One region of the Sphingobacterium anhuiense genome, then DNA from elsewhere that is predicted to be linked to it. Evidence: riboswitches for the same ligand, from Rfam matches in the RefSeq annotation. Region 1 holds a riboswitch; each other region holds the start of a gene.

Evidence for each region. Region 1 has a riboswitch for S-adenosylmethionine ahead of metF (methylenetetrahydrofolate reductase [NAD(P)H]). Riboswitches for the same ligand answer to the same signal wherever they lie in the genome.
Region 2: another riboswitch for S-adenosylmethionine. It lies ahead of ACFS6I_RS08335 (O-acetylhomoserine aminocarboxypropyltransferase/cysteine synthase family protein); the one in region 1 lies ahead of metF (methylenetetrahydrofolate reductase [NAD(P)H]).
Region 3: another riboswitch for S-adenosylmethionine. It lies ahead of metE (5-methyltetrahydropteroyltriglutamate--homocysteine S-methyltransferase); the one in region 1 lies ahead of metF (methylenetetrahydrofolate reductase [NAD(P)H]).
Region 4: another riboswitch for S-adenosylmethionine. It lies ahead of ACFS6I_RS24205 (hypothetical protein); the one in region 1 lies ahead of metF (methylenetetrahydrofolate reductase [NAD(P)H]).

Annotation. Positions count from the first base shown of each region.
Region 1 is NZ_JBHUPE010000011.1:166,035-173,684, forward strand. It holds gene ACFS6I_RS20700 (glycosyltransferase family 117 protein) at 1-1,517, opposite strand, end outside; gene metF (methylenetetrahydrofolate reductase [NAD(P)H]) at 1,684-2,640, opposite strand; SAM riboswitch class I at 2,701-2,806, opposite strand; gene rimM (ribosome maturation factor RimM) at 2,974-3,501, opposite strand; gene ACFS6I_RS20715 (30S ribosomal protein S16) at 3,635-4,156, opposite strand; gene ACFS6I_RS20720 (UvrD-helicase domain-containing protein) at 4,505-7,650, shown strand, end outside.
Region 2 is NZ_JBHUPE010000004.1:636,555-644,204, forward strand. It holds gene ACFS6I_RS08330 (homoserine dehydrogenase) at 1-988, opposite strand, end outside; gene ACFS6I_RS08335 (O-acetylhomoserine aminocarboxypropyltransferase/cysteine synthase family protein) at 1,028-2,335, opposite strand; SAM riboswitch class I at 2,564-2,678, opposite strand; gene ACFS6I_RS08340 (prephenate dehydrogenase) at 3,080-3,922, opposite strand; gene ACFS6I_RS08345 (pyridoxal phosphate-dependent aminotransferase) at 3,935-5,104, opposite strand; gene ACFS6I_RS08350 (ABC transporter ATP-binding protein) at 5,297-7,123, shown strand; gene mqnE (aminofutalosine synthase MqnE) at 7,222-7,650, shown strand, end outside.
Region 3 is NZ_JBHUPE010000002.1:51,580-59,229, forward strand. It holds gene ACFS6I_RS03450 (hypothetical protein) at 123-614, opposite strand; gene ACFS6I_RS03455 (sensor histidine kinase) at 774-2,570, shown strand; gene ACFS6I_RS03460 (response regulator transcription factor) at 2,630-3,319, shown strand; gene ACFS6I_RS03465 (phosphatase PAP2 family protein) at 3,382-4,149, shown strand; SAM riboswitch class I at 4,225-4,329, shown strand; gene metE (5-methyltetrahydropteroyltriglutamate--homocysteine S-methyltransferase) at 4,487-6,799, shown strand; gene ACFS6I_RS03475 (DUF4833 domain-containing protein) at 6,941-7,468, shown strand.
Region 4 is NZ_JBHUPE010000020.1:223,068-230,717, reverse strand. It holds gene ACFS6I_RS24220 (N-acetylmuramoyl-L-alanine amidase family protein) at 1-292, shown strand, start outside; gene ACFS6I_RS24215 (MlaD family protein) at 362-1,315, shown strand; gene ACFS6I_RS24210 (S9 family peptidase) at 1,356-3,440, opposite strand; gene ACFS6I_RS24205 (hypothetical protein) at 3,772-4,035, opposite strand; SAM-I-IV-variant riboswitch at 4,071-4,164, opposite strand; gene ACFS6I_RS24200 (class I SAM-dependent methyltransferase) at 4,253-4,987, opposite strand; gene ACFS6I_RS24195 (hypothetical protein) at 5,350-6,195, shown strand; gene ACFS6I_RS24190 (DUF6266 family protein) at 6,579-7,211, shown strand; gene creD (cell envelope integrity protein CreD) at 7,616-7,650, opposite strand, start outside.

The sequences.
Region 1 (7,650 bases):
CGTTTAAAATGCCATAGCGCACCTGCGAATCCAATTATTAGCGGAAGGAAAAAATAGGTATTCCGAGATGGATTATGGATCATTTCATCCGATAATTTAGATTGTCCACCTATATGTAAATTGTCGATAGCCTTAATCCCCGATAACCAATTTCCTTCTGTTAAAGAACCGTGTCCCTGCTGATCATTTTGCTTTCCAACAAAGTTCCACAGGAAATAACGTGCATACATATGCCCCACTTGATAGTTAAAGAAGAATTTCAAGTTGTCAGCAAAATTTGCTTTTCTTCCTTCTTCAATACCTAAATAACCTTTATAAAAATATTGATGATAGGGTTTTTGACTGTAAATCCTTGGGAAAATGGTTTCTCTATCAAATTGATAACTTGCGGCTCTTTTTATTGGTGTATACTGGTGGTTGTCTTTTCTATAATCAATACGTTCATTGATACCTATCGGATTTGCATCAAAATATTGCCCTTTTATGAGTGGCTCAGATTCATACTGTTCTCTACTTAAATAACCCAAGAAAGAAAATACGTTTTCAGGATCATTATTATTTAAGGAAGGGTTAGCATTAGCCCTTAGCAATACCATAGTGAAAGAGCTATATCCTAATAAAATAAAACAGGTTGCCAAAATCGCTGTATTCAAAATAACTTTTCCTTTTCTTATGGAGTAATATATGCCATAAATTAATGCCGATAAGATCATTATGACAAAAACGAATATGCCCGATCCAAATCCTAATCCAAGTGTATTGACAAAGAACAAATCAAACTTGGCAGCAAATTTAATAAGGTACTGGATTATTCCCCACAGAATAATGGCCAATATTCCTAGTCCAATAAACAATGCTTTACTAATTCCCCAAAACGTTGTACGCTCAGTTTTCTTAAAATAAATAATAAGCGCTATCGCTGGAATAACTAATAGATTCAATAAATGAACTCCTATTGAAAGTCCAATAATATAGGCGATGACAATAAGCCAACGATCTGCATGCGGTTTATTAGCACGTGCTTCCCATTTTAGAATTGCCCAGAATACGACTGCTGTACATAAGGATGACATCGCATAAACTTCAGATTCTACTGCTGAATACCAGAATGTATCGGAAAAACTGTAAGCTAAAGCTCCCACCATGCCTGATCCCATTATTTTAATTAGGTGATTTTTATCATTGGATTGATGATCAGATTGGATAATTTTTCTTGCTAATGCTGTTATGGTCCAAAACAAAAACATAACTGTCAAACCACTGCATATAGCAGAACCCACATTCATCCAAAATGCAATCTGAGCTAAATTTCCTAAAGCAAAATTTGAAAATATATTCTGCAACATTAGAAACAAAGGTGCTCCAGGCTGATGAACAATCTGAAGTTTATATGCTGATGCAATAAATTCACCAGTATCCCACCAGCTTGTTGTTCGCTCTGCTGTGATAATGAAAACGGATGTTGCTATGATGGCACATAGCCAACCTAACACGTTGTTTAATTTCTTATAATCCATGAATGATTCAGGTTTAATTGATTATTTGATAAATCAAATTAATTTTCAATTAAATATAATAAAAAGAGATTTCATTTGAGGGTGATTAACTTTTTTTAACAAAAATTGAAACGCATAAAAAAGCCTGCTATAATGGGATAGCAGGCCTTTTTATACGATATAAGTCTTAGAATAACTTTTCTACAATACTTTTAGTTGGTCCAGGATTACTCATGGTATAAAAATGTAAAACTGGCGCACCAAAGTCAATTAATTCTTTACATTGTTGTACCAACCACTCTTCTCCGACTTGTCTCACGTCTGCATTATTTTTACATCCGGATACTGCTTCACTCAATTCCTCTGGAATATCCAAGTGAAAAATTTTCGGAAGCGTAATCAGTTGTTTTTTTGTTGTCAATGGTTTTAAACCTGGTATAATTGGAATATGAATATCATTTTCCCTGCACTTATTGACAAACTCTTTATATTTTTCAACATTAAAGAACATTTGTGTAACAATAAACTCAGCCCCCATCTCAACCTTCTTTTTTAACCATTTAAAATCGGTATTAAAATTTGGCGCTTCGAAATGTTTTTCAGGATATCCTGCAACGCCAATACAAAAGTTGGTCTTTTCTGAAATCGCAATATCCTCATGTAAGTACTGTCCTTGGTTCATATCGGCAACCTGCTGTAAAAGATCTGTTGCAAATGCATGACCACCTTCTGTTGGTATGAAATCAGGATCGCCTTTTCTTGCATCACCTCTCAATACGAGCACATTGTCAATACCCAAGAAGTTCAAATCTATCAAAGCATTTTCGGTTTCCTCTTTTGTGAAACCACCACAGATAAGATGAGGTACAGCATCCACTTTATACTTATTCATAATAGCGGCACAAATTGCAACAGTCCCTGGACGTTTACGATAAGCCACACGTTCTAATAAACCGCTCTCGTGCTTCTTATACATGTAGTCTTCTCTATGATAAGTCACATCGATAAAGGGAGGCTTGAATTCCATAAGTGCATCCATTGTTTTAAAAATACTTTGGATACCTTGCCCCTTAGCTGGTGGCAACAGTTCAAAAGAAAACAAAGTTTTTCCTTTGGCATTACTGATATGATCAACGATTTTCATTAATATTTTTTAAAGTGATTTTGGTTGGCTTACATCGAAATGCACAAGTGGACTTGTTTCAACTTATCTTTCCCAGCTCTGAGTTGGGGTAGAATGTAGCACCTTATAAAATAACAGGTTGCTAAGGCTTCATTGGGTCTATTCCCTCGGCCTTTCTCTATAAGCATCGGCTAATATCGGCAATAGAAATTTATAATCAAAATAATATTAAGGTCATGCCTAAAATAATGCCCCAATAAAACGTTTATTAAAATGGATTTCTTTAAATAAAAAAGGAGTTACTGCATATAACTACAGTAACTCCTTTTTATTAATCTGTATATCGTGAAGACTTTAAATCTCCTTATATAGCTCAACCAAACCATCTGGTAAATCAACCTCTAAAACTTTATCCTCTGAATCAATTCCTAGCATAAGATCGTCATTTAATGGGAACATCAATTCTTTTCCATTAAAGTCTACTGTTGCTATAAATTGCTGAGGCATTTCCTGTACATGTTTAATCTCTCCTAATTCTCCATGAACTTCATCAATCACCAAGTATCCAATTAAATCCGTATACCTAAAATCATCAGGATCACGCTCTGGCATTTTATCATTTGGAAGGTATATTTTCTTACGCACTAAAGGTTGTGCTTTATCAATATGATCGACATCTTCTAAATTTAAATAGGCTGTACTATTTGATTGGTATTTGATATTGTCGACAAAGTAAGGCACTAATTTTTTATTCACTTCAGCAAATAAAACATCAAAGTCTAAATCTTGATAATCTTCAAATTCAAAAAAAAGCTGAAGCTCACCTTTTAATCCACGTGTTTTGCTAATATAACCGATGTAAAAACTTTCTTCTATGGTCATGTTCTAATTTGAAAGTGCAAATTTAAAAATATAAATATATAAATACAGTACTTCGTAGGTATAGCAACTACATTCTTAAAAAAAAGCCGGATCAAAATTGAACCGGCTTTCTTGATACTGTATGAAAGAAAAATTAACCTTCAGTTTCTTCTGCAGCAGGAGCTTCAGTTTCTTCAGCAGGAGTTTCTTCTACAACTGGCGCATTTTTAGCGGCAATAGCAGCAGCTTTTTCTTCTTTTTTCTTAGCTTCAGCAGCTAATGCAATTTTCTTAGCTTCAGCTTTAGTAGTTGCTAAACCGTCTTTTTTACCAGCAGTTCTTGCATCATTAGCTTCAGTCCAAGCTACAAATTTAGCTTCAGCAGCAGCTTCATCAAATGCACCTTTTTTAACACCGCCTAATAAGTGTTTTTTGTATAAAACACCTTTATCCGAAAGGATAGTACGAGCTGTGTCAGTAGGTTGTGCACCATTATTCATCCAATCCAAAGCTTTGTCAAAATCCAAAACGATAGTCGCTGGATTTGTGTTTGGGTTATAAGAACCAATACGTTCGATGAATTTACCATCACGTGGAGCACGTGCATCTGCTACTACTAGGTGGTAAAAAGGACGTCCTTTTTTACCATGTCTTTGCAATCTGATTTTAGTTGCCATGTTTTTGTGTTATTTATGTATTCAACATATCCCCCGTGCTACATGCAAGAGGGGACGCAAAGATACAAAGGATTATTGGAAGTTAAAAACTAAAAATAGAAGTCAACTTCCACAGAATAAGAATGATGACAAATAAGCGTCATTATATACCATTATGGCCAAATTATTTCATGCACACCGTCTTAGTCTTACAACGAAACAAATCATAGATGCCATCTGGATGATACAAATTTATATAGGGAATTAATTTGTAATTTTGCCTTATTTCTAAAGGTTCCGTACACATTAGCAATTTTGTCTATTCAAATTAATAAGCGTATTTTCATCCTTCCAAATCAAATTGAATTCATGTCATCGATAGCGCCATTAAAAATATTAAAAGCCTCAGCTGGTTCAGGCAAAACATTCAGCTTAACTGTCCATTACCTGACTTTATTACTTTCAAAAGAAAACAGTTATCGTGAAATATTGGCCGTCACTTTTACTAACAAAGCGACCGCTGAGATGAAGGAAAGGATTTTATCTGTTCTAAAAGGATTAGCACAAGGTGACCAAAGCCGAAAAATCGATGATTATAGACGTTTATTGTTGACCCAATTTCCATATTGGAGTACGACTTCAATTCAAGAAAAAGCACATCGTGTTTATCGTAAAATCTTACATGATTATAGCCATTTTACTATCAGTACCATTGATGGTTTTTCGCAAAAAGTGATTAGAAGCTTTACTTACGAACTCAATTTAGATGCTGCTTACAAGATTGAAATGAATACAAGTAAGGTGCGGCAGGACCTTACTGTCATGTTAAATCAACTTCTAGATCAACGCCCTGATTTATTGGAATGGATTATTGAATATGCGGAAAAGAAAATTTTAAATAATGAAAACTGGAACTATCGTCGTGAATTAACCAATCTGGCGAATGAGATATTTTCTGAAAACTTTAAAGAGTTTGACAAACACCTCCTATCGCAAGATTCGGATAAAGTATTCAATACTTTAAATAAAGAAATTGAAAACTTTACAAAAATATTTCTAGAAGCAGTTCATGAGGAAATAAAAAGTTTTGCAAATACTTTTAAGGCATTAAATATGGATTCTGCTGACTTAAAAGGAAAAAGTAGAAATCCGATTTACTCGCTTTCTAATTCAAAGAACAACGTATTCAAACAAAGTACTTCTAAACTACAGGAGATCATTGGTAAATATGTAGAGCTCCTAGATAAGGAAGATGCATTTTTAGATGGCAAAAAAGAAGTTAATTACGGACTACAGCAGGCACTTTTACCTATCTTAAAAAATTTCAAAATATTACAGGATAAATTAAGCACTTATATCACATATGAGGCATTCCAAAAGAATTTCTACTACCTCCGTCTTTTAAAAGAAATGAGTGATTTGTTAGCGCAATGGCGAAAGGAAAATAATGCACAATTAATTTCCGATGCGCAGATCCAATTGAATAAGCTTGGGCTAGATCAACATGGAGATCCTACTTTTATTTGGGAAAAGATTGGGAATCGCTATCAGTATTTCTTATTCGATGAGTTTCAGGATACATCCCGCATTCAGTGGAAAAATTACAGTCCTTTATTGATTAATGCCCTTGGGAATGCATCGGGGGAACTATCCGAGCATTTAATCGTTGGTGATGTTAAACAAAGTATCTACCGTTGGAGAAATGGAGATTGGCGAATACTATTGGAACAGGCTGAAAAACAAGTAGCAGATGCCTTTCATATTTCAAACGAGCAGGAATTACAAGAACTTGTTGAGAATGGCTCGCTGGATGTGAACTATAGAAGTCTTCCAAATATTATTCATTTCAATAATTACCTATTTGAGACAGTACCTGATCATATCCAACAGTTACTTAATGAACATATTGCTACTAATCTTACTACGGAAGGACAAATATGGTGGCAGGAAATGGGATATGACCACATGATTAATAAAGCCTACAATGGTGCGTCACAAAAGGTTCCAGAAGCAAAGGTCTTAGATGAATCACAAAAGGGTTCCATTACCATCAAATATTTTGAAGTAGAAAATAACGTGAGAAGAAACACACAAGTTGAGAGTCTTGCAGTATCTTCCTTATGTGAACAGATTGAAGAATGGATTACTTCGGGCAGATACCAAGCTAATCAAATCGGAATCCTTGTACGATCGAATAAACAGGCGCGATTGATTATCCACGAATTAATGAATTATAGAAATGAAAAACAGTTACATTTTGAAGTTATCTCTGGAGACGCACTGGCATTAGAGGCTAACGAAGGTATTCAGCTATTGATCGAAACATTAAAAGCATTTGTTTTTAATACGGATAAGCACATATTATATAAAGCTAAAATCACACATCTTTATCATATTATTCAAAAAGAGCAAAATTTCAATGCCGAAGTCTGGTTGAAATTTAAGGAAAATGATGTTCTTAATTTAAATGAGGACCTCCCTAAGGATCTGATTGAAAATTGGGAAAATTGGCAAAAATTACCCTTAGTTCACCTCGTTGAAAAATTGATAGAAGTTTATGGTTTAACCTCATTACACAACCCACATTTGCCTTATATTCTTGCATTCAAAGATATGATCGCTAATTTTTCTGCAAATGGGGAACGCGGAATTAACCAGTTCTTAACCTTTTGGGATGAAGATGGTATGAAGGCGGTACTTCCTTCTTCGGGCAAAGTGGATGCCATTGAGGTAACCACTGTACATAAATCTAAAGGTTTAGCTTACGATGTCGTTATGATTCCTTTCTGCAGTTGGACATTAGATGGTATGACCAACGGAAACTTCTGGATAGATACGGAAGGTACAGCTCTTGAAATTATTGGAAAGGCGCCCATAAAATATACCTCTTCTTTAGGGCAATCAACACTCTATCAAAAATATTATGAAGAGATGGTTTTCAATTATATGGATGCCCTTAATACATTTTATGTGGCGACAACCCGAGCAATAGAACATCTTTATATATCGGCTCCTGCTTTTAAGCAAATCGTTGACAAAAAAACGGGAGAGATAATGGGAATGGATGTAAAAAATGATTTAATCAGTGATATTGTTTATCAAGTGCTTGACAGCAATAATGGAGCCTTTACACTTACCGACAACGAATTGCATATCGACCATGTTATTCGTAGAGAAAAAAGCACTAAGATTGAAGTTGGCAAAATTGCCTTACAGCAATACCCGATTTCAAAAGAATTGGATAAAGCCTTTGATAAATCATCACAGCGCACCATCACCAGTATCCTGCTATTGGATAAAGCGTCCCAATATGGTGTAATGGCTCACGAAATTATGTCGATTATTACTTCTGAAGAGGAAATTGATGGTATTATAAATCAATATATTTCTGAAGGAATATTCACACCTTCAGAAAAGTCAGCGATTTTACATGAAGTCAACCAAATTTGGCAACACCAACAGATTAATAAATGGTTAACTGGGAATTTCAAAATTTGGAATGAATCGGCTATTAT
Region 2 (7,650 bases), on a different contig from region 1:
TACTGTATGATAATGCATTTGTATTTAAATGCTTCTTGTACTCATATCTGTAGTCATAGCGTAGCGCTGTAATATCAGATAATACTGCCGATCCGGTAGGATGACCTCCAGCACCTTTACCGTAGAAAAATTGTTCATCTGCAAATGCTGCTTTTACTAGGACGCCGTTATTTTCATTTTCAACATTGAATAAAATGTTTTCCGAACTGATAAACTTAGGAATAACATAAAGAACCACTTTATTTTGATCTATTTCTCGGGCAGTAGGGATCAATTTGATCTTGAAATTTTTCTCTTTTGCAAAGCGAATATCCTGTGCTCCTAATTTATCAATACCGATATTGAAAACATCGTCAGGATTGACATTGATACCATAAGCATGAGCAGCGACGATCGTTAATTTGTATTTAGGGTCAAAACCACCGACATCTAATGTAGGATCAGTTTCAGCAAAACCTAGGTCCTGCGCTTCTTTTAACGCATCTGCATAAGGTTGATTTTCGTTGAAGACTTTAGACAATATAAAATTAGAGGAGCCATTAAAAATACCGGTCACGGCATGTAATAATTCATTGTCATAATACTCTTCTAAATTGCGGATAATTGGAATACTTCCGCATACTGCACCTTCATATAGTAGACTTGTTCCGTATTCTTGTTGTATTGCCGCTAATTCTTCTAAATGCGTGGCAATCATTTTCTTATTCGCAGAAACAACGTTTTTTCCAGATTTTAATGCACGAACAGTCAGTGCGTAAGCCGCATCAGCATCATCGATCAATTCTACTACGGTATTGATTTCAGAGTCACCAAGAATAGCCTCAGCATCTGTTGTGAATAATTCAGCAGGTAATGATCTTTTTTTGTCAGCGTTCTTGATGACAAATTTTTTAATTTCTAAATTTAAGTTTTTAGTCTTGATAATGTCGTACAATCCTTGTCCTACAACCCCGAATCCAAACATTCCAATCGTTAATTTCTTACTCATAGTTTTTTTTACGCTTTTATATAATAGTGCTATCTGAAATTATTTAATTTTATCGAACGCCTGCTGTAAATCTGCTTTGATATCGTCAATATGTTCGATGCCGACAGATAGACGTAATAATCCTACAAATACACCTGCAGCTTTTTGAGCTTCTTCGCTCAGTTGTTGATGTGTAGTCGCCGCAGGGTGTATGATCAATGACTTCGTATCACCCACATTTGCGAGATGACTTATTAGCTCTAAGCTATCGATAAAAGCATCGGCTTTTGTCACGTCACCTTTTATTTGGAATGAGAGAACAGCACCATATCCATTTTTTAAATATTTTTGCGCATTTGCAAAGCTAGGAGAGCTTTTTAACCCTGGATAATTCACTTTTTCCACTTGCGGATGGGCTTCTAACCATTTCGCAATTTCTAATGTGTTGTCTACATGACGCTGAACACGAAGCGATAATGTTTCTAAGCCCTGGATCAATTGGAATGAATTGAAGGGTGAAATAGCTGGTCCAAAATCACGTAGTCCTTCAACACGTGCGCGGATTGCAAATTGAATGTTTCCAAATGGGCCATTAACGCCAAAAACATCTGAAAAAACTAATCCATGGTATCCTTCTGAAGGTTCAGAAAACTGTTTGAATTTACCATTTCCCCAGTTGTAAGTACCACCATCTACAATGACACCACCAATACTTGTACCGTGACCACCAATCCATTTTGTTGCAGACTCTACAACTACGGAAGCGCCGTGTTCAAGAGGTTTAAATAGATATCCACCAGCTCCAAAAGTATTGTCTACGATAAGTGGTAAGTCATGTTTTCTAGCGACAGCTGCTATCTTATCAAAATCTGGAATATCGTAACTTGGGTTTCCAATTGTTTCTAAGTATAAAGCTTTTGTGTTTTCATCGATTAGTGATTCAAACTCCTCGGCGGTTGTTTCTTTAGTAAAACGTACTTCAATACCAATTCTTTTAAATGCTACTTTAAATTGATTATATGTACCACCGTATACATTACTGCTGGAAACAAAATTTTCACCAGCTTCTACGATATTATTTAATGCTATGAATTGTGCCGCCTGTCCAGAAGCGACTGCTACAGCGGCGATACCACCTTCCAATGCAGCAATACGTTTCTCAAATACATCTGTTGTTGGATTCATCAGACGTGTATAGATGTTCCCAAATTGTTTTAATGCAAATAAGTTTGCTCCATGTTCTGCATTTTCAAATACGTATGAACTGGTTTGGTATATAGGTACTGCACGCGCTCCAGTTGTTGGATCGGCAACTTGACCAGCATGCACTTGAAGTGTTTCGAATTTTAAATTTTTATTTGTAGACATTGTAGTTATAATTAATTAGTTGAAGATTCGTTAATAAAAAATAGGGGTGAGATTATGCACATGGATATGTACTTGAAATCAATAAATTTTAAAAAAGATTGATTAACAAGAAAACGTAAACATGTGCAAAAGCATTCGCATCTGTTTTGATGGAATATTTGTATCTGTTACGTTGGTGCTAGAATTTACCTTCTTGTTTTGTTGTAATGTTATTATCATTTGTCGTTTCATTTATATCCTCCAAAGCAATATTACTTTGGACAGGAATTGGCACCTTTTCAAACGTATTTTGAAGGTTGCCAGTGGGTCATTGAGCCAGTCTCTCGCCACTTCTTTATAAATCAAGACCTGATTAAGAGGTGTTGATTAGATGTATTTCTATTTGAACTACGTTGCAAATATATGCCTTGCTTTTTACAAACCAAAATATTTTATGCTATTTCTTAGAAAATACTTCTAATTCTACTCGTAATTGATCGTAAGCTCTCACTATAATGTAAGTATTGGTAGTTGATGGGGCAGCATTTATTTATTCCGATATGTTTATACGTCGTGGATGAAATCCATATCAGTAATGAAAGCAATATAACTGAAGCATACGGTGTTAAACAGGCAACAGCAGAGCGATGATCCTGTGATCTTTTATTATAAAAAAGAAATAGGAACCTTGCGAGTTCCTATGCTTTCTTCTAATTACTTTGTATGAAACAATAATTCGCCTTTGCCAGTTGGAGCAAGTGGGTTTTATTTAATAATACGTTTAATTTTATTTGATTTTTTAATCAATTTGTGTAATTGAGTGTAATTTTCATCTTGGATGGCATCTTTTAAAGCCTGCAGCTGCTTGATGTTTTCCTCTAACACTTCTAGTACATTAACTCTGTTCTGTTTGAAAATAGGTGTCCACATATCCGGTGAGCTTTTTGCTAAGCGTACCGTTGATTCAAAACCAGATCCTGCCAATTCAAATATTCGACCCTGCGATTTCTCTTTCTCTAAAACAGTTAGCGCTAGAGCAAAAGAAGTCAGGTGAGAAATATGGGAAACATAGGCTGTGTGTGTATCATGCTCCTCTGCAGTCATAAATGACGTACGCATTTCCAGTTGTTCGGTAATGGAATCTGTTAATTCGAATGCATCTTCATCAGATTTAAATGCCTCAACGTAAACCATCATTTTATCTTTAAACAAATTTGGTAATGCTGCTTCGGGGCCTGAATATTCGGTACCAGCCATTGGATGGGCGGCAACATAGCGGCCACGATTAGGGTGTTCCGAAATTAACTGTAAAATATTAAGTTTGGTTGAGCCCATGTCAATGATGACTTGATCTTTTACGAGATCCAATAATTGGGGCGCTAATGTGATTATCGCATCAACTGGAGCTGTGAGAATGATCACTTTACATTTTTCTAAAGCTTCCTCTAATGTTGCCTTTTGATCAATGAAGCCTATTTGCAATGCTTTTGTTAGATTAGCATCACTTTTGTCAACACCAAAAACCTGATCACAGAATTTTTTTTCTTTTAGTTTCATGGCGACGGAGCCACCAATTAAACCGACGCCAATAATGGCTATATTCATCATGTTATTTCAATCTTAATTCGTTTGTTTTGCTTGTTCTATTCTAGCAATTGCTTCTTTTAATACTTCAACTGAGGCACATAAACTTATTCTAATATAGGTGTTTCCAGCACTTCCGAATATACCTCCGGGAGTAATAAAGACACGTGATAGATCTAACACCTCATCACTTAACGTGTAGCCTGATTCGTAATTATCTGGAATTTTGGCCCACACAAATAAACCGACCTGATTCTTTTTATATGTACAGCCCAACAGGTTCATGATTTCGAAAACCAACTGTCTTCTTTCGTGATAGATTGCATTTAAATCTTGATACCATGTTTGATCCAACTGCAATGCCTTGGCCGCTGCTAATTGAGCTGGTAAGAACATTCCCGAATCCATGTTGCTTTTAAAACGTAATACTTCATTGATCCGTGCCTCTGCGCCCACTAACATACCGATTCGCCATCCGGCCATATTGGAGGATTTGCTTAATGAATTAAGTTCCAAGGCAACATCCTTTGCACCTTCAATAGACATAATGCTTTTAGGGCTGTCTGTCAAGATAAAACTATAAGGATTGTCGTGGCAGATTAAAATATGGTTTGCCTTTGCAAAAGCAATCAACTCAAGATAAAATCCTTCGTTTGCACTCGAACCAGTTGGCATATGAGGGTAGTTGATCCACATTAATTTTACTTTTGATAAATCGTTTTCAGAAAGCTTTTTAAGATCAGGTAACCAATCTGTTTCTTCAGATAAATCATAGGTAATTGCCGTGGCTCCACTTAGCCGTACTGCTGCCGCATATGCTGGATATCCCGGATTTGGTATTAAAACCTCATCACCTTCTTGTAAGTAAGTCATGCAAATGTGAACAATACCTTCCTTAGAGCCTATTAAAGGTAAAATTTCTGTATTTGGATTGAATGTTGCCTGATAATAACGTTGATACCAATCTGCAATTGCTTGCCTCAAAACAGGTGAACCTTTATAGTTCTGATAGCCATGTACATTGGTTTTAGCCGCTTCTGTCGTCAAGGTCTGAATAACTTCAGGGTGGGGAGGTAAGTCGGGGCTTCCGATGCCTAAATTAATCACGCGAGCACCTGCTTTATTGAGCTCATCAATCTCTCTTAATTTTTTTGAGAAATAATATTCTTCGGTTTGTTGCAACCTTTTGGCAACTTCTATTTGCATTATGTTCTGGTATTTTACAATTTACAAGGACTAAATTAGGCTTTTTCTATTAAAATACTAGTATAATGTCGTTTAAATTGGTGTTTATTGAATTAAATTTTTAATATCATCCAAGTGCAAGATTTCATTCCTTTAAAGTATTCCTTATATATTGCGCGTAATTTTAGTATTTTTGCTACCTTAATATCATAAATGAAAACATACTTTAGATTACTTTCTTTTGCCAAACCCATTGAGAAATATGCTATTCCGTATATTATCTTTACATTAATTACAGTTGTATTCAGTACCTTAAACCTGGCGATGTTGGCTCCCTTGCTTCATGTATTGTTCAATACAGAACAGGTTTCAAGCGATGTCGTATTAGTCAAGCCAGAAGGTCTTGGTCAATTACCGGCTTATTTTACTTATTATGCAAATTTGGCCAATCAACAGTATGGCCCTTATGGTGCATTAAAGTTTGTCTGCATCGCAATCATTATATCTGTCTTTATCAGTAATTTATTCCGTTATCTATCTCAGAGAATCATGGAAAACTTACGTATTCATACCTTATTGAACCTACGTAAAACTGTTTTTAATAATGTAATGGATCTGCATTTAGGTTATTTTAATGGGCAAAGAAAGGGAGATATTATTTCAAAAGTAGCTTCCGATGTTCAGGTGGTACAGTTTTCTGTGACAGGAACTTTGCAAGTAGTGTTTAAAGAGCCATTGCAATTGATTGCTTTTTTAGTTACGTTATTTGCTATCTCAACAAAGTTGACTCTTTTTGCGATGTTAGTTATCCCAGTTTCTGCATTTTTTATATCGAAGATTGTGAAAACATTAAAGGCGCAAGCGATCGCAGGACAAACTTCGTATGCGAATATGATTTCCTTTTTGGATGAGGCTTTATCAGGAGTTCGTATTGTTAAGGCGTTTAATGGAACAAATTTTGTCAAAAAACGCTTCAATGATGAGAATGATCGTTATGCCGGTATTATGCGTGCCATGGCAAGGCGGCAACAGATGGGTTCGCCAGTATCCGAATTGTTAGGTGTAATCATGGTGGCGATTATTTTATTATATGGTGGAAATTTAGTTTTGTCAGGTAGTGATGAATTTGGTGCGTCGGAATTTATTGCATATATCGCGATATTCTCCCAAGTTATGCGTCCTGCAAAAGCATTAACTGATGCATTTAGCAATATTCATAATGGTATCGCTGCTGGTGAGCGTGTACTGGAATTGATTGATACCAAAAGTGAAGTTAATGATAAGCCTAATGCTAAAGAAGTTACTGATTTTAAAGAAGCGATTGAATTTCAACAGGTCGATTTTTCTTATGGTGAAAAGAACATCTTGAAGAATATCAATTTGACTATTGAAAAAGGTAAGACAATTGCGTTAGTAGGCCCATCCGGGGGCGGTAAATCTACACTGGTAGATCTGATACCACGGTTTATGGATGTGACTGGCGGTCAGATTCTTTTTGACGGAATAGACTTAAGAGATCTCGATCAAGAATCTTTGCGCACGATGATTGGAGTAGTTAATCAAGAATCCATTTTGTTTAATGACACGATTTTTAATAATATTACTTTCTCTAATACTTCTGCTACGCAGGAAGAGGTTGAAGCTGCTGCAAAAATCGCGAATGCTCATGAATTTATTTTAAAAACAGAATTGGGTTATGAAACAAATATCGGTGATCGAGGGGCTAAACTTTCTGGAGGGCAGCGTCAACGTATATGTATTGCCCGTGCTGTTTTAAAAAATCCTCCCATTATGTTGCTTGATGAAGCAACATCAGCTTTGGATACTGAATCTGAGAAATTGGTTCAGGATTCCTTATATAAGTTGATGGAAAATCGTACTACAGTTGTTATTGCACACCGTTTAAGTACGATTCAGAGCGCCGACACAATTGTCGTAATTGATGCTGGTCAAATTGTGGAATCAGGTAGCCATAGTGAATTGATTCAGCAGGAGGGTTTATACCGGAAATTAATAGATATGCAACAGTTCACAGATTAATTGTTGTTCAACATATATTGCAGTACCAAAAACAAGGCTAAATTCTACGAATTTAGCCTTGTTTTTGGTACATTTGTTATAGACTAGGAGACATGCTAATGGATGCTAAAGAAAAATTAAATTTCTTAATTTCTAATCCGCTTTTGGATAGTGAGTTAAGAAATGTAGCGAATAAAGTGTTGCAAGAGGAACGCATCACATTTGATGAAGGGGTATACCTTTATGAAAAAGCCGAATTGGGTTATTTAGGTGTTTTGGCGAATTTTATTCGTGAGAAAAGGCACGGGGATATCACATTTTTTAATCGTAATTTTCATATTGAGCCTACTAATGTATGTGTTTACGATTGTAAATTCTGTTCATATTCCCGTATGATCAAGGAACGTGCTGAAGGATGGGAAATGGATGTGGAAGGCATGATGGATATCGTGAAGAAGTATGATGATGAAGCTGTAACGGAAGTACATATTACAGGTGGTGTGGTGCCGAAGCAAAATCTTGATTTTTATGCGGAGTTCTTTAAAAAA
Region 3 (7,650 bases), on a different contig from region 1:
GCGACTAATTAATTGTTGTTGTTTGCCCATTGCCTTATTTGAACCTATATTTTTAACTAAAAACCAAGTAAAATAAAGCTCCGTCAAAATTTAAGCAACAATAAAATATGGTTTAATTATCTTCATTTAGCTTTATATCCATTACGTTTGAGTGGAGAGTCATGATGATGCATCAGGCTATCGGGTAAAAACTCTAATTTATAGAAAGGTTGAACAGGCTTATTCTCAAGTTTAGAATTGCCACTGTCCCCTAAAGGGATAGCATTCTTAAAAGAATTTGGTATCGGAGCTGCATCGTCAATGTCAGTTTTTTTGTGTTGCATATGATAATGAACATTTGGATCTGTCGGAATCTTTAACACCGGAGTATTAGACTTGTAGCGATTTCCTCTCATATTCAAATCAGCACCCTCCCTATCTTTTAGCAGACTATTCGATTTTACTACATTAAAACGTTCATCCGAATTGGGCTCCAATTTTAAATCAAAATTTTTCGATCCATATTTATTACCCTCTGTACCAAACTTAGCACTTGATGTATCTCTGGATACACTATATGCATGTGTTGCAAAAAATGAAATACAGAAACAAACTAAACTTAATATCTTTTTCATATCGAGTATTTTTATAAAATATTTATCTAAAATAAAGCTTAATCCTTCATAATGAAACATTAAGCTTGTTAAACATTGTTAAAAGCAATTAAATCAAATAAAGCATCCCTATATTTGTAACAAATGAAGAAAAGTAGCATAGTTTTAATTATTAGCTTGATGACCCTAGCATTACTGGGAGTGGCAGCTATGCAATTTTATTTTATCAGAGAATCCTATCGTCAAAAATCACAATTGTTTGACGAATCGGTCAATGCTTCCTTAACGGCAGTCGCAGGTAAAATAGAACGTCGGGAGGTAATTGATTTTGCAAAAGTGCAACAGCAAACCAATATCAAAAAATATCAATTTGAGCAGGAGAAGCAAAGGCATCTTGCTGAACAATTGAAAATGCAAAGAGATCTGGAAAACTTAAGAGCTGATCAATATGCCATAAAAGAAAAATTTAAAGAAGCTGAAGATCAACTAAAAGAAACATTTCCTAGTGTTGTATCTATTGAAAATTCATTTTATGAGACTTACATCAATAGAAAAAGTAAAGAAAATGTATTAAGCATTGACGTCATCAAATACAACAGTCCTGATCATGTCATAAAAGAATATGTAGAAATTGGAGCAACGAAATTTCTACCAAAAGAAAATGCAAAAGATGATAGTGCAAGATTCGTTATACCAACAATAGATCCTATCTTAAAGCAAGCAATTGAGTATAAAATTGCGACTTTACCTCCAAGATTCAATAAACAGATTGCTAAGAAAATATTAGATCTTGAAAATAAGTTGGAAAATATGAGCGGTCAGAATTTGATTGGAACTGGTAAAAATGTATTTGATACTATCGCAGCTATCGGCGGGAAAAGAAGCGGTCTTATTGAAGATGTTGCTATTGGAATGGAGCTCTCTAAACGCCCATTTAGAGAGCGCTTAAATATCAATCTCATTCAAAACTTATTAAAAGAGGAACTTGCAGAAAGAGATATCAATTATCCTTTTAATATTGAAGTTCGCGATAGCAGTAATATTGTTTTCAGTGTACAAACCATCGATAATATTATTAAGCCAAATAAAATAACTCGTTATTCAACAGCTCTATTTAAAGGAGATATTGGTTCTCCTCCAGGAAGATTAAGCGTTTATTTTCCTAGAAAAAGTACTATCATTGTTGATAATATGAGTTATCTATTGCTCCCTACAATAGCTTTGCTTTTCCTATTAATTGGCTGTTTTGCATATACCCTATTAATCATATTCAAACAGAAAAAAGTTTCAGAGATGAAAACTGATTTTATCAACAATATGACGCACGAATTTAAAACACCTGTTGCTACAATTATGATAGCCAGTGAATCCTTGCGAGATCCAGAGATCATATCTGATGAGCGTAGAGTAAAGCGTCTTGCAAATATTATATATGATGAAAATGTGAGATTAGGTAACCATATCGAACGAGTATTAGATATTGCCCGTCTGGAAAAAGAAACATTAAAGTTAGAAAAAACACCTATTCACATTAATGATCTGCTTTCAGCAGTACTAGACAGTATGCAACTTCAAATACAAAAAGTAGGTGGCAAATTTGAACATCACTTTGATGCACAAAATGATATTGTAGTAGGAGATGAACTTCATTTGTCAAATGTATTTTTCAACTTGGTAGATAATGCTATAAAATACAGTAAAGATAATCCACACATAATTGTGAAAACGAAAAATACAAAAGAAAGTATTCAAATTACAATTATTGATAATGGGATTGGAATGGCAAAAGATCATCTATTAAAAATATTTGATCAATTTTATCGCATTCCTACAGGAAATGTCCACAACGTAAAAGGTTTTGGATTGGGACTATCATATGTTTATGATATTATTAAAAGAATGAATGGTAAAATTCAAGTAAAAAGCGATAAAGATAAGGGAACGCAGTTTGACATCCTATTACCCATAAAAAATTAAATTTAAAACGATATTAATTTCGTATATTATCATCAATATTCGAACAAAACCATAAGAATATGCAGAAGATATTATTAGCAGAAGACGATCCAAACTTAGGAGATTTATTAAAAGATTATTTAGAGCTTAAAGGGAAATTTGATGTCACCTTATGTACAGATGGTGAAGAAGCTGTCAATCAATTTCGCAAGAGCAGTTATGATCTTTGCATTTTAGACGTCATGATGCCCAAGAAAGATGGCTTTACAGTAGGCCGAGAAATCAGGAAAATAAATACAACAACCCCCATCATATTTGCTACTGCAAAAGGTATGATGGAAGATAAAACAGAAGCATTTGAACTTGGTGGCGATGATTATATCACAAAACCATTTCGAGTGGAAGAATTACTCCTTCGCATAAATGCATTGCTTAAGCGTGTTGTAAGAGAGAAAGATGATCAGGTTGTAAGCGATAAATTTGAGATTGGAGAGTACTTCTTCGATTATACAAGTCAACAAATTGCGCATAAAGGTGTGCAACAAAAACTATCAACGAAAGAAGCGGAATTATTACGTCTACTTTGTCTAAAAAAGAATGATGTACTGACTCGAGAAGAAGCCCTTTTAAAAATTTGGCATGATGACAATTACTTTACAGGCCGGAGTATGGACGTTTTCTTAAGCAAATTGAGAAAATACCTACGAGATGATCCCAAAGTTGAAATTGTCAATGTACATGGAAAAGGCTATAAATTATTGGTTAGCTAATACACAATTACTAGAATAATAAAGAGATGTTAAAAACATCTCTTTTTGTTTATCTTGCAACAATGAAACTATCAATTCCATTTTTTTTAATCCTTTCAATCTTTTGCTCTTCTACATCGCTTTATGCGCAAAAAGATACTTTACAAAATGATAATCAAGATTTTGAAACCAATGCTAAGCTAATAAATTATAAGCAATTAATAGTTCCTGCGGCTTTAATGACTTACGGAGTAATCTCATTAAATAACCCATACCTCAAACATAAGGATCAACAAATAAACAATTCAATTAATAATGATCCGTCCAAAACTTTTAAACTTGATAATGTTAGTGTTTTCATTCCTTCTGCCGCTGTCTTTGGGCTTGACTTACTCGGAATACCAAGTAAGCACAATTTAAAACAACGCTTAGTGGTAAGTTCGATTGCCCATGCAATCACCTTATCAGCAGTATATACCATAAAAAAAACGACACCTACTTGGAGACCTGATCGCGCAGATCAAGAATCTTTTCCTTCAGGACATACTGCTGTACCTTTTACTGGTGCAGAAATTCTATGGCAAGAATATAAAGATCAATCCATTTGGTATGGTATTGCAGGCTATACAATTGCGGCGGGAACAGGTTACCTGAGAATGTATAATCATAAACATTGGTTTTCTGACGTCGCCATGGGAGCTGGTATTGGTATTATGGGAACAAAAATTGCATACTGGCTATTACCATTATTTGATAAACACTTACAATCAAAAAAAACAAGTTACCTAACGATGGCAACACCGTTTTACAATGGAAAACAAATTGGTTTGTCTGCTAATTTCCAATTTTAAACCTTAGTTTATTGTCATTTTTATATAAAAGTTACAAAATATTTGTTTTTATAAAACTAATTCCGATATTTACAGCGCTTATAGAGAAAGGCAGAGGGAATAGACCCAATGAAGCCTTAGCAACCTGTCGATTGACAAGGTGCTACATTCTACCCCATCAAAAAGTGGGAATGATAAGCTAGACACAAAATATATCTTGTGCCCTCCTCTCTAAAAGCAATCAAAAAATTTAGTAAATAGATTCAAGAATTTTTGATCGTTTTTTATTTCAAATAAAAAAAAATCCGTCTAATTTCTTGCTTCGTTAAGGTTGAACAAATAAAATAATTTTATATTTATGTTACTAACGAACAACTTAGGTTACCCACGTGTAGGTGCCTTCCGCGAGTTGAAAAAGGCCAATGAAGCATATTGGGCTAAAAAAATCAGCGCGCAAGAATTATTGCAGGCTGGACTGAAAATCCGTGAAGGCAACTGGAAAACTCAAAAAGATGCTGGCATCGATTTGATTCCTTCCAATGATTTTTCATTTTATGACCAAGTTTTAGACTTGACATTAACTGTAGGTGCAATCCCTGCACAATACCAATCACTTTTAAATAACGAAGATAAAGGATACAATTTGGACCTTTACTTTGCAATGGCGCGTGGTTTCCAACAAGATGGCGTTGACGTAACCGCAATGGAAATGACAAAATGGTTTGATACCAACTACCATTACATCGTACCTGAATTCGTGAAAAATCAAGAATTCAAATTGACTTCAGAGAAATTCTTAAATGAATATAATGAAGCAAAATCTTTAGGTATCGAAACTAAGCCTGTGTTAATTGGCCCGATCTCATACTTATTATTAGGTAAAGAAAAAGAATCTGGTTTCAACCGTATCGATTTAATCGATAAGTTGGTTCCAGTATATGAAGAAATCTTAACTAAATTGGCTACCGCTGGTGCAAAATATGTACAAATTGATGAGCCATTTTTAGCTTTAGATATTGATGATGCAACACGTGCGCTATACACTCGTGTATTCACTAAATTAGCTGCTACTGCTCAAGACATCAAAATTATTGTAACGACTTATTTCGAGGCTTTACGTGACAACGAAGAAACAGCTCTAAACTTACCAGTTTACGCAGTTCATGTTGATTTAGTAAGAGGTGAAAACCAACTCGACACTATATTAGCCAAAGTTCCGGCTTCATTAACACTTTCCTTGGGTGTAGTTGAAGGTCGCAACATTTGGAAAAATGATTACGTAAAATCTTTAGCACAAATCAAAAAAGCTGTTGATGCTTTAGGCAAAGACCGTGTATTAGTAGGACCTTCGAGTTCATTATTACATGTACCTTTCGATTTAGACAATGAAGATAATGAAGAGTCATTGCCTAAAGAAGTTAAAAATTGGTTGGCATTTGCTAAGCAAAAATTAGCAGAGGTAAAAGATTTAGCGATCTTAGCTGAAGGCGAAGTCGATGCAAAAACCGCTGAGCGTTTCGAGGCCAATAAGGCTGCTGCGGAAGACCGTCGTACATCTTCTTTAATCCACAAGCCTGAAGTTAAAGAACGTACAGCGAATATCACTGATGATGATGCTAAACGTACATCTACTTTCTTAGCTCGTAAAGAAGCACAACAAGCGAAATTTAATCTTCCAGCATTTCCAACAACGACAATTGGTTCATTCCCACAAACTAAAGATGTTCGTAAATGGAGAGCTGATTTGAAAAAAGGCGCAATTTCTCAAGAACAATACGACAAAGAAATCGCAGAAGAGACAGAAAGAACAATCCGTCTTCAAGAGCAATTGGATATCGATGTATTAGTTCATGGTGAATTCGAACGTAATGACATGGTTGAGTACTTCGGAGAGCAATTAGCAGGTTATGCCTTCACTAAAAACGGTTGGGTTCAGTCATATGGTTCACGTTGTGTAAAACCTCCAGTTATTTATGGTGATGTTTACCGTCCTGCTGATATGACCGTACGTTGGTCTTCATACGCTCAAACCCTGACAAACCGTCCAGTAAAAGGAATGTTAACGGGGCCGGTTACGATCTTACAATGGTCATTCGTACGTAACGATCAACCACGCTCTACAACAACTTACCAAATTGCATTAGCGATTTTAGATGAAGTACAAGCTTTAGAAAAAGCAGGTATTAAAATTATCCAAATCGATGAACCTGCAATTCGTGAAGGTCTGCCATTACGTAAAGCTGATCACCAACAATATTTAGATTGGGCTGTACGTTCATTCCGAGTTTCATCTTCGAATGTAGATGATGATACACAGATTCACACCCATATGTGTTACTCTGAGTTCAACGATATCATTGAAGATATTGCTGCAATGGATGCTGATGTAATTACTATCGAGACTTCACGTTCGCAAATGGAATTATTAGATGCATTTGCTGCAGATTTTAAATATCCAAACGATATTGGACCAGGTGTTTATGACATTCACTCTCCTCGTGTACCGAGTACAGAAGAGATGGTTGAATTATTACGTAAAGCAAAAGCTGTAGTTCCAGCTGAGCAACTTTGGGTAAATCCTGACTGTGGTTTAAAAACACGTGCTTGGCCAGAAACTAAAGCTGCCTTAGAAGCTATGGTTGAAGCTGCTAAAATCTTGCGAGCTGAATAAGTTTAGATTTCTAGAATTATAAATATAAAAGATCCTGAAGTTAAATCACTTCAGGATCTTTTTTTGTAAAAAGATAATAGTTTCTATTTAATACTTTAATATAGAAAGTTTAAATTTACCCTAATCAAAAAAGTGTATATCATGAAAACTTTCACTTGTCTTTTATACTTTCTGTTTTTTGTATCAATCTATACCTTTGCACAAGAGGGCTATCCCACCCCACCATTCAAATCAAACACTCTTTTTTATATACAACATAGCGAAGGTCATAACACCTATGTCTATGAAGCAAATATGAGTGATAAACAGCATTTCAATAACAAGAATCCTATCAATAACTATCGGATTTTATATGATAAAGGAGGAGAAATTAAACCTTTAACTGGTATTCAACAAAAATTTGCCTACGGTATTATAACAAAAGAACTAGGAAATAATATAGTTGAGTTTGAGATTGTGTCTTACAAAAATCAACCCTTATATCTCAAGATGGATAAAGCAGGAAAGCCTTATGTGGAAACCACATTAAATGGTCACAAATTTAATCTCCATCGTATTTTCATCAAACAAAAAGAGGGAACTTCAGGTTTAGGGACGCAAGTTGAATATCTCATATTTTACGGCACAGACCACAGAGGTACCAAAGTACGAGAGAAATTGATACCGTAGTTGACATTTAGGCATCAATCCCGTTGCCTTCTACCATATTCAACTCTTTAATGCATTAGATTTTTTTATTTAATTAGTTTACATAAATTGATTGAAAAAGAAAATGAGGCGTTTATTTGACGTTGCTGCATCATAATATTTAAACGTATACCCTTCTTTAATTCAAGGGAAGGATATACGTT
Region 4 (7,650 bases), on a different contig from region 1:
AGAGAGTTATATCATCTTCTCTTTGATGAAAAATCAATACCGCGAGAAAAGTGTCAAATTAGCAAATCTGATGCAACAAGAATATGTCAAATCAGGAAGAGTAAGCCGGGGGATTCTGGAGCAGGGATTGGCAGTATTAGCAGAAGCAGGAATGCCAGCGGTTTTGACCGAAATTGGTTTTGTAAATAATCGTGCAGAAGAAGATTATATGCTATCGGATGAAGGACAAAGTGAGATCGTACAAAACTTAGTTTCAGCAATCAGCGCATTCAAAAAAAGCGTAGAAAGATAAACTTATTTGCCATTGTCTTGTTTAAATGATAAATTGAGTTCAATAAAAACACCTTAAGGAAATATTATTTTGAAAATATCAAACGAGACTAAAGTCGGAATTTTAGCTGTAATAGCAGTAACATTATTATTTATAGGATATAGCTTTTTAAAAGGCAATGATGTATTTAGCAGTGATAATACCTATTATACATCTTATCAGGCAGTGGATGGTCTTACTGCCTCTAAGCCTGTATTAGTGAACGGATATCAGATTGGCCGTGTTTCTAAGATGACATTGCAACCAGATGGAAGCATTCTGACAGAATTTAAAATTAAAGCCGAATACAAAGTTCCGAAAAATACTGTTGCGCGTATAGCAAGTACAGATCTCCTGGGAGGAAAAGCAATTGTATTTGATATGGGAAACAGTACAGAAATGGCTAAAGATGGTGAAATATTAGCCTCAGGTATTCAAGCAAATATAATGGATAAAGTCGAACCTATTCAGAAAAGAGTTGAAACCATCACCATAAAATTAGATTCTGTATTAACAGTTGTCAATTCTGTATTGGACGATCAATTTCAAGAAGACTTTAAGCAAAGTGTTCATAGTATTTCAACATCTTTAAAAAATGTGGAGCTAATTACGAAAGATGTAGAAGGCCTGGTTGGTTCGGAACGTAAAAGATTAACCACCATTATCTCTAATCTTGAAGTTATTACCAATACATTTAAAAATAATAGCGGTCAGATCACAGCTATCATGTCCAATTTGAATACTGTAACAGATAAAGCAGCTAAATTAGATTTCCAACAAACTATGGATAAAGCTAATACGGCTATGACTGACTTCCAAACAATAGTAGATAAGATCAACAAAGGGCAGGGTTCAATTGGACTATTGATCAATGATAATAAGCTTTATGATAATTTAAATAATGCTTCCGAAAGCCTTGATCACCTTATGAAAGATATTAAAGAGAAGCCGGGAAAATACATCAAGCTTTCCATCTTTGGTAAAAAGGGAGAGCAGGAGAAATAAAATTAAAAAGGCTTGAAGCCAAACTTCAAGCCTTTTTAATTTATAAGGTTTCTTTCAGCCATCCGAAAAATTCTCTTTGCCATACCTGAGCATTATGCCCTGATAGCACCCAGTGATTTTCGTCTGGTAAATAAACTAATCTACTTTTGATTTTCTTCAATTGGGCAGCCTGAAAAGCACCTAGTCCCTGGCCAATCGGCACACGGTAGTCATGACCTCCTTGAAAGATTAATATTGGTGTATTCCACTTGTCAACATATTCAGAAGGGTTGAATTCGGTATATGATTTTGCATTTGCTTTATCCCAATAAGGACCGCCTAGTTCGTGGTTCGCGAAAAACAATTCTTCTGTTGTACCATACCAACTTCTCATATCGAATAAGCCGTTATGTGCAATTAATGTTTTAAATCTATTTTCATGTACTCCAGCCAGCATATATACTGAATAACCACCATAACTAGCGCCGATAGCAGCACGACGTGTTGTATCTACATATTTCTCATTAGAAATATCATCAATGGCAGATAAATAATCCCTTATAGGCTGCCCGCCCCAATCTTTGGATATTGCTTCATTCCATTTCACTCCCCAGCCAGGCATCCCGCGACGATTTGGAGCGATCACAATATAACCTTGAGAAGCGATAAGCTGTAGATTCCAACGGAATGAGTAAAACTGGGTCAGTGCAGACTGAGGGCCACCTTCGCAATATAAAATCGTTGGGTATTTTTTTGTTGGATCAAAATCTGGCGGATAAATTACCCAAGAAAAAAGATCTTGGCCATCAGAAGCTTTTGTAATTCTGGATTCAATTTTATTATCACTGATATGAGCATACATTTTATCATTGACAGTCGTCAATGCCGTTAACGTTTTATTCGTTAAGTCATATTTGTAAATCTCTGTAGCTCTTGTGAATTTTGTTGATGTTACGATCAACTGATTGGCTACCTGTCCCACAATTCCTGTGATATCAAAATTTCCTTCAGAGATTTGTTTAATCGATGCTAAAGATTTGTTTTTTAAATTAGTAGGAACAGTCAGTTCGAAAAGTTGTACGGTACCTTTGGATGGTGCTACAAAATAAATCTTGCGATTGTCCTTGCTCCAAATGAAAGAGTTTACTGTGCCGTCCCAATGTGCAGTTAGATTTAAACGCTGAGATGAGGCTTTATCGAAAATAATGATATCATTTTTATCGGCTTCGTAACCATCTTTTTTCATACTTAGCCAAGTTAACTTAGTTCCATCTGGACTGTAAGTCGGGTTGGTATCATAGCCATTCATACCCTCAGTCAGATTTGTTGTTTGCTTAGAAGTAAGATCATAGCGGTAGATATCCGTATTTGTACTCACGGCATACTCTGTTCCAAACCTTTTTTTACTGACATATAGCACAGCTTTACTATCTGGTGTCCATTCAAAATCTTCAGAACCGCCAAATGGCATTTGAGGACTATAGAAAGGCTCATCCTGCAATAAATCAATTGCTTCGCCAATCTTACCGTTGTTATAGCTGGCTACAAATGGATGATTGAATTTTCCATTATTGAACGTGTCCCAATGACGGTAGTCAAGGTTGTCAAAAACATAAGCGTCAGATTTTGGTAAATCAGGATATTTGTCGGTACTGTGATATTTTTTGATTAAAACTGCTTTGCTAAATAAAATATATTGACCATTTGGAGATAGCTTTACATTTTCTAGATCAGTTTCGCTATGTGTCAGTTGTATAGCTTCACCTTTATATCTATTCTTTTTCCAAAGTTGCCCTTTGAACAAGTAAATGATATCGCCATTTTCTGTAATCTGTACGACAGACTCACCGCCCTTTTCACTTGTTAGAGGAGCTGTGTTACCTGTTTCTAATGATAATGTGTAAAGGTTTTTTTCCGAACTGTTTGTTTCTATAGCATAATTAGAGACACCATATACTAAAGTTTTTCCATCTGTTGAAATTCCTTCTCCAGAAACACGGCCTAATTTCCAAAGTGTCTGCGGATCTAATGGTGCTTTTGCGGTGTTTTCCATATTAAGAACCATTTTGGTTTCTTTGTTTTCCTGAGCTATTGATGCCGAAGCGCATAATAAAATGGAAAGCGTTATTAAAGATTTTTTTTTCATAAAGAATACGAATATGAACAGGCAAGATACAAAATCTACGATCATTTAACATATTAAATAAAGTATTAGAGAAAGAAAACAAGGTGAAGGAATTGTTCAGAATGATGCGATATCACTTTGTGTTAAGCTATTGAAGGAAATTGGTGAAATTATGAAATACTATTTTAACGCATTAAAAAAAAAGCATAAAGCGGCATAGCATTGATATTAGTAACTGAAAGTTATACATAATTAGCTGGATAAAAAAAGCTTCACTCAGTGCTCAAAAAGGAAGGGCTATTTAACCTTTTTAGCGCTGAGTGAATACGCAATTTTAAAGCTGTCTTTGCTCTTATTGGAGAATCGGGATAAGCGTATTTTCCTCTAATCTTACTGCGACATACTTTACGGAAGTAAAACCATCTTCTCTAGAAATGATGTTGGAAAGATCTAGCCCTCTTTTAGAAAAAGTGCTTATGAGCGCAGTGCGGAATGTAGATTTGGAAGAACCCCAACCTTTTTCCGATACCGTATCATTGTTGAGCTGTATCAGTTCGTTGATTGAATAATAACTGAATTTTTCCAGTAAATGTTGATAAAGATTTGGTGTTGACATACAATTTAAAAATTTAAAGGATTAAACCATAAACTGTATCCAGATATTTTTGGTCGAAACCCATATTAATTTACCACCGCGGTTATGTAACTCGGTTGGTATTGCAACGTGCAATTCTGAATACTCTACAAAGTTAGTAGATTTTATTTTGTTTCAAAATTTATTTTAAAATAATTAATTCATGATGAGAATTTTATGAATGATGTCGATCAGATTATTATTTCTTTATAGCGGAAATTATAATAAATATTGGCCTTCTCATCTCGTCTTGCATTTCCGGATAAATTTTTAAAACTTCCTCTGAAGGTTTGGGTTCCGATATTTCTTGAATATCAAAATTAGATTTAATAACCGTATTGATGATAGTTTCTAGATTTCGATGGTATTTAGTTACTTCGTGTCCAAGAAATTTAGTTTTTCTTTGGCCTTCTTCCTGATAATTGTCAATCGGCCAATGCAGACGATTTCCATTTTCATCCTTAAACCAATCTTGTTCAGCTCTTGAAGTAAAAGCGGGATGTTCCATTGAAAAGACAAAACTTCCTCCTTTTTTAAGAATTTGATTTATTTTCAGAAAAACACTTCTCAAATCTTTTAGGTAATGGAATGCAAGTGAACTAATAACGACATCAAATTCTTCATGGTCAAAATTAATATCCTCGATGGCCATTTTTTTATATTCAATTTCAAGGTTTTTGGAAAGCTCTTTTGCTTTATCAATCATTTTTTGAGATAAGTCAATTCCAATTACATTTTTAGCCCCTTTTTGCTTAGCATAAATGCAGTGCCATCCATATCCGCAACCTAGATCAAGCACTTTCTTATTCTGGAAATCAGGTAACATTTTCTGTAAAACATGCCATTCTCCAGCAGCATTTAAACCATCTATAGAACGTTGCATCTTTCCATAGCTTTCAAAGAAGCTAGGATCATCATATTTGTTTTGTTTCATTTTATTATTCGCCGTTTCAAGGTAATTTCAAATTTACTGCCAATATTATTTTTATCAAAACTGAATTGGCTGAACGAGACATAAAAGCATGCTTGACGATCCAGCCATCAAAAGGGGTGGATAAACCTTTAGTAAGTTACAGTGTTATTAATATATTATCTCTTCATTAGGAAAATTAAATTTGATATTGAATTAATTTTTGGTTATTTTTAAATTGTAAAATACATTATACATAAATGTTTTAATATTTTAATGAAACTAATATTGATTTAATGAAGAAATATCTGCTTTTATTGCTATTTTTTTGCCCACTGCTTATTGTTAGTTGCAAGAAATCAGAAGAAATTAATCCCCTATCAAACATGAGTATCGTGTTTTCTGACAATAATCATCCTGTCAGAGGAAAAGTGAAGTACGACTATAATTTGGACAATTGTGGACAGATCAATCTTATTACGAGCGTAAAGGAGTCTGATGGTACTTATTCACAATTGAAATTAACTTTACTTTCTAATGGAGCATTAGCCAAGGTTCAGTATTTCAAACAAAATTCTTCAGCTGATGGTAACTATTTTGCTCCACATCTTCAGCCAGAGAAATCTTTTCAAATCGCGGATTTTAAATATGAAAAAGCAGGCGGTCGATTATCTTTTTCTTTTAGTGGAAAAGTTTATAAAAACAATGAGCAAGAACGAGTATTGACTGGTAAAGTAGATCTGCACACCATTAAATATGCACCGTGCGAAGCATTGATCCTTGATGTAATGACAGTGAAACCAGCTTTTAATTTTTTCTCTATGTATTCATCTTCTACTAAATCAACTGTTAATCCAGACAGATCGGACCAGTACAACTATTATACATATGTTGCTCACTCCAATTCTGGTCAATTTATAAGTTTGAAGCTGGAAAGCGATATTTCCAAATTGGTAGGCAAGGAGATTGACTTTGATGACACTAACCCATTATACAGTGTTAAATATTGGGAATATACCGGACTGTTTATGTTGGAGGAATCCTATGGATCCCTTGATCAAAACTGGAAGCGTTTTCAAACGAGGGGTAAATTTACCAGTATCCAAAAAGTATCGGATGAAAGATACAATAAACCGTATTACAAAGGTATAATCGTTATGGATATACTTGATGAAGGCCGTTTAGTGAAAGAAAGCGTCGAATTACCTTTTTATATGTCGTCAATGGACTGAGTAGCTCAATGAAATGTAGCATAGGCCACCTGAATAAATGTGTCTTTTTTAATTACAATGCCTTTGATATTAATCAAGTGCATTTGTGAGGTCCTTCGGATCAAAGTTTAATGTGTTGTAGTTTTTCATTTGATATACGGGCATGTAGTGGAAATGCTTTACCTTGAATATGGAGTGAAGCTGAAGGTGAAATATACCGTAGTAAAACTTCCGTCGGTTAATAACTTATATTAATGTATAAATGATATTTAAGAGTTTATAGAAGTATTTTAGAGTTTAAACCGCGGTAATACAACCTCTCTTTTACTTAGTTATAATTGCGAGATAGTTACTTATATAAACGCATATTTTGTTGTAGCCAATTTTCAAATAAATAAACCATTATGGCAATTTTAAAAGGTGGGATAAATGGACCCTTTTCGGGTAAAGTCGGAAGCATTGTAGGTTATGAATTAAACGGTCAGGCTATTATTCGCTCTCTTCCGAAAGTTGTGAAAAGAGCTCCTAGCGAATTGACGCTTATTAACCGGATGCGTATGAAGGTAGTATCCCAATTTCTGAGACACCTTAAAGCACCGATCGCATTTGGCTATAAAAACGTTGCCCCCAAAGGCAGTCGTATCGGAACTTTTCAATCGGCCCAATCTTATTTATTCCACAATGCAATTGATTATGACACCGAAAATGTGCCCTATGTTAATCCGGAGAAAGTGTTGGTATTTCGAGGTGATATGGTCCCGCCACTCCTTATTAATGTGGAACGTAGGGACAATAAGTTGTATGTCGAATGGAATAAGGATGTCTGTAAGGGTTATCCTGCTGCAGTCGTTGTGCTCGCTTATGTAATTGAAAAGTCCTGCGCTTGGAATGAAGGAGCAGCAATCTCTACGGATGGAAAAATGTTGTGGGAACATGCGCAATTTTCTATTAAAGAAGATCAGGTCCACATCTATGTCGGTTTCTACGATATGCTGCATGATAAATTCTCAGATTCTGTATATGGAGGATGCGTATAAAAAGTATTCTTTATTTTGTCTATTTTTTGAAATAGGATAAGACAACCAAATTTTTTAGCCTAACTCCAGAAAATATTAAAATAAGCACGAATCTATAAGCATACAACACTGACTATACAATCACCCTAGCGATACACAACAAATAGCCTGCAAGCGCACAAGGACGACACTAGGATGAGCCTAGAATCACACAAGGTGGAGTATACTTCCATGCTACATGTGCACAACGATGCCCCTTTCTATGGCCTCGCTATGCACATGTTATAGACAGCAAATGAGCAATTAGGCTTATCCGACTGCTATAGATGGAAATAGAGACAATAATCCATTTCATTATATTGCTTTTCTTTTAAGGAGTATCAAGATATATGTTAAATATATCTTGATACCTTCTTTTGCCAATCTCATCGTTTATCGTATTGATACCAGTTGATTTTTG